DNA from 3 places in the Paracoccus sp. J39 genome. Region 2 is predicted to be linked to each of the others. Evidence: riboswitches for the same ligand, from Rfam matches in the RefSeq annotation. Region 2 holds a riboswitch; each other region holds the start of a gene.
The links. Region 2 has a riboswitch for cobalamin ahead of L632_RS0119515 (CbtB domain-containing protein). Riboswitches for the same ligand answer to the same signal wherever they lie in the genome.

Region 1: it holds a riboswitch for cobalamin, as region 2 does, so the genes downstream of both, L632_RS0112055 (ABC transporter substrate-binding protein) here and L632_RS0119515 (CbtB domain-containing protein) in region 2, are expected to answer to the same signal.
Region 3: it holds a riboswitch for cobalamin, as region 2 does, so the genes downstream of both, L632_RS0112700 (TonB-dependent siderophore receptor) here and L632_RS0119515 (CbtB domain-containing protein) in region 2, are expected to answer to the same signal.

Annotation. Positions count from the first base shown of each region.
Region 1 covers NZ_JAEN01000011.1:25,631-27,888, forward strand. Annotated here, with positions in the region: gene folK (2-amino-4-hydroxy-6-hydroxymethyldihydropteridine diphosphokinase) at 1-111, opposite strand, end outside; gene L632_RS0112050 (NYN domain-containing protein) at 124-678, shown strand; cobalamin riboswitch at 827-1,019, shown strand; gene L632_RS0112055 (ABC transporter substrate-binding protein) at 1,167-2,180, shown strand; gene L632_RS0112060 (iron ABC transporter permease) at 2,177-2,258, shown strand, end outside.
Region 2 covers NZ_JAEN01000029.1:22,416-24,673, forward strand. Annotated here, with positions in the region: gene L632_RS0119510 (CbtA family protein) at 11-709, opposite strand; gene L632_RS0119515 (CbtB domain-containing protein) at 711-887, opposite strand; cobalamin riboswitch at 924-1,128, opposite strand; gene L632_RS0119520 (endonuclease/exonuclease/phosphatase family protein) at 1,268-2,258, opposite strand, start outside.
Region 3 covers NZ_JAEN01000011.1:132,958-135,215, forward strand. Annotated here, with positions in the region: gene L632_RS0112695 (hypothetical protein) at 38-235, opposite strand; cobalamin riboswitch at 760-974, shown strand; gene L632_RS0112700 (TonB-dependent siderophore receptor) at 1,109-2,258, shown strand, end outside.

The DNA.
Region 1 (2,258 bases), on a different contig from region 2:
CTTATCCAGCGCGAAACGCAAGCTGTCCGATGGGATACCTGCCGAACTAGGCAGGTTTGCACCCAGCGCCACCAGGACTAAGTTCGCCTTCTGACTTTGGTAAAGAGACATCTTGGGGGAATCGTGTTTTACAAGGATGATCGGCTGGCGTTGTTCATCGACGGGTCGAATCTTTATGCTGCCGCGAAGGCGCTTGGCTTCGATATCGACTACAAGCTCTTGCGGCAGGAATTCGAGCGGCGCGGCAAGCTGATCCGCGCCTATTACTATACGGCCCTGCTGGAGAACGAGGATTACTCACCGATCCGTCCGCTGGTCGACTGGCTGCATTACAACGGCTATTCCATGGTGACGAAACCCGCGCGTGAATATACCGACGCTCTGGGCCGCCGCAAGGTCAAGGGCAACATGGATGTCGAGCTGGTCATCAACGCCATGGAGCTGGCGCCGCGGCTGGACCATGCGGTGCTGTTCTCGGGCGACGGCGATTTCCGGCCGCTGGTCGAGGCGCTGCAGCGCCAGGGCGTGCGGGTCTCGGTGGTCTCGACCATGCGCAGCCAGCCGCCGATGATCGCCGACGAGTTGCGCCGCCAGGCCGACAATTTCATCGAACTGGACGCGCTGCGCGACATCATCGGTCGCCCGCCCCGCGAAAGCGCCCCGCAGCAGGACGCCTGAACCCCCGGCGCCGCCGAAGACCCCGTCCCGGCGGGCCGGCGCCTTTCCCTTCCCCCGCCGCGGCGGGCCAAGGGTCTTTCTTTCCCCGATCATCCACCGCTTCCTGACAGGCTTGGCCATATCCGGCTTGCCAGGCGGCCGCGTTTCGGCGATACGCCCCCTTGCCGGTCCCGAAAGGGCCAAGAGGGAATCCGCGGCGCATCCCTGCGCCAACCGGAACTGCCCCCGCAACTGTAGGCGGCGAGCCGCGTCCGATCACGTCACTGGGTCCTCGACCCGGGAAGGCCAGGACAGGCAGAGACCCGCCAGTCAGGAGACCTGCCGGCGCCTTGACGTTCACACCGGGCGGGGTTGTCCGGGGAGGGTGAGATGACGACAGCCAGACGCGGTCCCATGCCGCCTGCCCCGCCTTGCGGGCAGGACGCGGTCCGCCAAGCCCAACGTTGCGCCGCCTCCGGCCCCTGGTCCCAACCAGATGGAGACGGAGCATGTTCCTGCGTTCGGGCCTGATCGGCCTTTCCCTGTCCCTTGCCGCATTCGCCGCCCATGCCGGCGCGACCGGCTATCCGCTGACGGTCGAGAACTGCGGCCAGACGCTGGAATTCGACGCCGCGCCGGCCTCGGCGGTAAGCGTCGGCCAGGCCGCGACCGAGGTGCTTTACGCGCTCGGCCTCGGCGACAAGGTCGCCGGCACCTCGGTCTGGTTCAGCGAGGTGCTGCCGCAGTTCCGGGACATCGACGCCAAGGTCGCACGGCTGGCCGACAACGATCCCAGCTTCGAAAGCGTGGTGGCCAAGAAGCCGGGGCTGGTCGCGGTGCAATATGAATGGCATGTCGGCCCGCAGGGCATCGTCGCCACCCGCGAGCAGTTCCACGAGCTCGGCATCCCGACCTATGTCATGCCGGCCGATTGCGTCGGCAAGGACAACACGGTCGGGCTTGACGGCACGCGGCTGGCGATGTTCTCGACCGCGAGCCTCTACCAGGGCATCGAGGAACTGGCGGCGATCTTCGACGTGCAGGACCGGGGCGCCGCGCTGGTCGCAGACCTGAAGGCGCGCGAGGAGACGGCCGAGGCCGAGGCCAGGGCGCTGGGGCTCAAGGACGGATCGGCGGTGTTCTGGTTCTCCTCGGCCGAGATGGACATCGATCCCTATGTCGCCGGCCGCAAGGGTGCGCCGGGCTACATGATGGAGACGCTGGGATTGCGGAACATCGTGGAATCGGACGAGGAATGGCCGACCGTCGGCTGGGAGACCATCGCCAGGGCCAATCCCACGGTGATCGTGGTGGCCCGGATGGACCGCCGCCGCTTCGAGGCCGACGACGTCGAGAAGAAGCTCGCCTTCCTGAAATCTGACCCGGTGGCCAGCCAGATGGACGCGGTGAAGGCCGGCCGCATCGTCGTCATGGATGCCGGCGCCATGGACGCGACGATCCGGGTGATCGACGGGCTGGAAGAGCTGGCGGCGGCGCTGAAATCCTACGGCCTGCCGCAATGACGCCGGCCGCGGCCGGACCGCGCAGGGCGCTTGTCGCCGCGCTTCTGGCGCTGGCGGTGCTGGCGGCGGCGGTGCTGG
Region 2 (2,258 bases):
GCGGCCCGGATCAGGCGGCTTGCGGAAGGGGCGCGCGCTGCCCCTCGCGCTGCCAGAACCAGCCGGCCAGCAGGCCGAGCACCGCCCAGGCCAGGGCGCCGGCCCCCAGCGCGCGGCCGGCGAATTCGGCCGAAAGCTCGGGCGGGACCGGGCCGGCATAGCTGTCGGGCTGCGGCGCGCCGATCAGATGCGGCGCCAGGATCAGCACGATTGCCACGCCCCAGGCCGGCCAGCCCCTGCCGAAGGCGATCAGCCACAGAGCAAGCCCGGTGGCCAGTGCCGTGCCCAGCCACCAGATGGCGCGGATCTGCACATCGGCGGCGGCGACGCCCGGCACCTCGGGGGCAAGGCCGAAGGCGGGGGCGAGCTGCATGGTCAGGTAGCCGGCAAGACCCCAAAGCAGCCCCCGCCGCGCCGTGACCGCATTGCCCTGCGATTCGGCAACCGCCATCAGCGCCACCAGCATCAGCCCGTAGCCGGCATAGACCAGCATGGTGAACAGCACCGAAAGCATGTTGCGGGTCCATTCGAAGGGGCCGAGATCCTGATGCGCGCTGACGGATTCGGCGCCGAAATGCGCCAGCTGCCCGGATTCGTAAAGCTCGGCATGCAGCAGCACCGGCTGCACGAACCAAAGCTGCAACAGGGCGGCAATCAGCCCCGTTGCAGCGCCAGCGATCAATCCGCTGGTCAGAATGCGCGAGAACATGTCAGTGGCAGGGGAAGCCGGTGGCGTGACGCACGTCATGTGCGGCGTCATGCAGGGTTTCGGCCTGCACCAGCCCGGACATGAAGATCAGCCCGAAGCCGATGGCGAAGGCGGCGATGGCGGGAAACAGCACCGAGGCGCGGCTGGCCCCCGCGGCGGTCATGGGTTTTGCGGTCATCTGCGACCCTTTCCTTATGTCGTCCAACCCGACGACGTTGCGGTTTTGCGCATCGGCAGGTCTCCTGGCTTGCGGGTCACGGCAGACGCCCGCCTTCCCGGCCGGTTGGCCAGTGGCATGATGGGCGTCCGCTCTCCGCTTACAGTCGCGGGGGCGGCTGCGGATTTGGCCCCGGATGCCCCGGGCCGCACCGCATTCCCTTTTGGCCCCGGAAAGGGGCACCGATACACGCATATGTTACCTGCGCCGCCGCCGCGGCGGCAAGCGGAATCGAGGACCGGGCGGCGGGCCGGCGGGCGGCGCTGTCGCATGGGTATTTGGAGAACGAAGAAGATGCCCGAGGGATCGCGCGGGGATCGAGGCAGGCGGGCTTGTCCGGATCACGGGGCCGGCGGCCAGTCCAGATCGACCCAGACCAGCCGGTGCGCGGAAGCGGCCAGGGCGGCCTCGGCCAGCGGGCCCTCGGCCGGCCAGAACACGCCCGCGTCCAGCACCGTGAGGCCCTTGGCCGGCAGGACGTAATCGACGCGCAGGTTGCCGGGCGGCTTGTCGTCGGGCCAGTCGCCGGTATCCAGCGCCGGATCGCCCTTGTGGCGGTCGTTCACGCCGCCCTTTGCTGCCGCCCCGCCGGCGCTACGGGGCCGGGGGTCGGTGACATGCGCCATGATCCGGGCCAGCGCCTCGGGCCGGCCCTCGCTGTCCATGGGGTCGAGATTGAGGTTGCCGGCCAGCACGAAAGGGCCGCCCGGCAGGTGGTGCAGCCAGAAGGCCAGCTCGTCATGGTTGCGCCGGCCGTTCAGGTCCTCGGGCCCATCGAAGACCGGCGGCGTCGCGGACATGGCGAGCAGGTGGAGCGGGTTGCCCCTCACCGTCACGACCGCGTCCCAATGCGCGGTCGAGGACAGCCGGCGGATCGCCGCCACCTTCTCGGGCAGCGGCGGCATCAGGTGGCCGGGCAGGTCGCGCCACAGGGCGCCGGTGTAATCCGTGACCGGCCCGATGGGATGGCGCGACAGGATCGCCATGCCGCCCTGGCCCGAGAATCTGCCATAGCCCTCCGCGTCGTCCGCCGTGCCCAGCCGCCCGTCGGCGTTCAGGTCCAGCCCGGTCGCCATGCCGGAATTCGGTCGCGCCGCGAAACGGTGCGGATAGTCCAGCCCGGCCCGGGCCAGCCTTGCGGCAAAGGCGTCCAGCGCCCGGCCGTCCAGATCCCAGTCGAAATCGGTCAGCAGCAGGATGTCGGGCCGGGTCTCGGCCAGCACGGCGACGACCGCGGCGACCTGCGCATCCTCGCGACCGAGGTCGCGCAACAAAAGCCCCGGCCCGTCGCGCGACAGGTCGGGGCTGTAGGTGGCGATCCGCAAGGGCTCG
Region 3 (2,258 bases), on a different contig from region 2:
AGCCCGGAGGCTGCCTTGCAGCGTCGGTGGCGACGCTTCACTCGGCCGCGAAGCTGGTGGCGAACTGTCCGCACCAGTCGTTCGACTTGACGACCGGCCAATAGCCCCTGGTATCCGCATCCTTCTGGGTGACCGGCGGGTTGGCGCGGCACAGGCCGGAATCCGAAAGCGTGCTGGCGGAGTTGGCGACGTGATCCTCATAGAACGCGCAGGCGTTGCAAGCGGTCTTTGCCATGTTTGTTTCTCCTGGCTGGCTGGCTGGGTCCTGTGGTGGCTGGCTGGCTTTCCGCTGGCTGGCGACCTTGAGCCGGATATAGAGAGGGATTCGCGGAAGGTCAATAAATAATCTAGCAAAAACATATAGTTGACAGAATTCCTCGGTGACATTTTCCTGATGCGAACTGTCGGGTTCGGATTTTGCGTCCCGTGGAAAACGCTCAGGAATGGACGGCGCGCCCGTGCCATCCGCGGCCGGCGCCCCGGCCGCGCCCTCCGGCGGTGGCGAGGTTCTCGGGCCGGCGCGGAACCCGCGGCGGCTTCCCGATTCCGGCCCCCTTTTCCGGCAGGCGGCGCCTTCCCGCGCCGCAGGCGGGCGGGTTCCGCCGGTTCCATCCCGCAGCAGGCAGAGGGGCACCGATCCCTCCGGCACCAAAGCGTCCTTGCCCCCGCGGCGCGCTTCAGCGGCCGGTTCCACCCGGCGGATTGTCGCGGCCGCGCGGCGGCACCGGATTGGCGCTTGACAGCCCGCGGCGCCCTGCGGCAATGCAAGGCCGCTACGGTTCCGGCGCCATGCCGGATGAAAAGGGAACACCGGTGCGCCCGCCGGCCGCAAGACGGCCAGGGCAAGGCCGGGGCTGCCCCCGCAACTGTATGCGGTGAGCGAAGGCCGCAGGCGCCACTGGGCAACCCCCGGGAAGGCCGGCCCGAGCAACGATCCGCAAGCCAGGAGACCTGCCGCAGCGATCACCCATTTCCGGCGCGGGGCGCGCCCGGGAAGCGGCCGTTCCGCAGAGGTGACAGTCGCCGTCCCGCGGCCGGGCTGTCGGGCCTGTCCGCAGGGCAGTTCTGCAAATCGCGGGGCCGGGCCCCGTGCTGGAAAGGCTTTGGAATGTTCAGAACCCCGGTCTCCCTGCTGGCCGCCGCCGCCCTGCTCCTTCCGGCCGCCGCCACGGGCCAGGAGAGCCAGGCGCCCGTCATGCTCGACCCCGTGATCCTGTCGGGCGGCCTGTCGCCGGTCGCCGAAAGCGCCTATGGCCGCGCCCACAGCATCCTGACCGCCGGGGATCTGCAAGAGCGCGGCTTCGTCACCGTCCAGGACGCGCTGCGCGACCTGCCCGGCCTGGCCGTGACCTCGACCGGCGAGACCCTGACCAAGGTCCGCATCCGCGGCGGCGAAGCCAATCACGTGCTGGTGCTGATCGACGGGGTCGAGGCCAATGCCCCCGGCAGCGGCGACTATGTGTTCGGCGGCCTGCTGACCGAGGATGTCGAGCGCATCGAGGTGCTGCGCGGCCCGCAATCGACGATCTACGGCGCCAATGCCGCCGCCGGGGTGATCGCGATCACCACCCGCCGCGCCTCGGCCCCGGGGCTGAGCTATGGCGGTGGGGTCGAGATCGGCGGTCAGGGCACCCGCGCCGCCAGCGCCCATCTTCGCGCCATGGGCGCGCGCGGCCAGATCAGCCTCTCGGCCGCGACGCGCCATACCGATGGCGAGGACGCCTCGCGCACGCCGGGCGGCGATACCGAGTTCAACGAGCGCGACAGCCTGACCCTCGGCGGCTCCTACGACATCAGCGAGGCGGTGACCGCCGGCTTCACCCTGCGGCGCAGCTGGCAGGAATACGGCTATGACGAATCGGTGTCCTTCGTCGCCTCGCCCGACGAATACCTGCGGGACGAGCCATGGACCGCCCACCGGGACGAGACTTACGGCTCGCTCTGGCTCGAAGCCGAGGCGCTGGGGGGTCGGCTGCTGAACCGCTTCGCCCTTTCGGGCAGCAACCAGGCCACCGCGCATTTCTACGACGGCCGGCCGGATTACGACGACGCCTCGCGGCTGCGGGATCTCAGATATACCGGCACATGGGCGCTTGATGGCGGCGATGCCCGCAACTCGGCGCAGAAGCTGAACGTCGCGCTGCAGAAGAAACGAGATATCTACGAGGCCTCCTTCGCACCGGGCGGCCGGTATGAGCGTGATACGAGATCGGCCGCGCTGGAATATCAGGGCCGGTTCGACAACGGGATCGGCATCC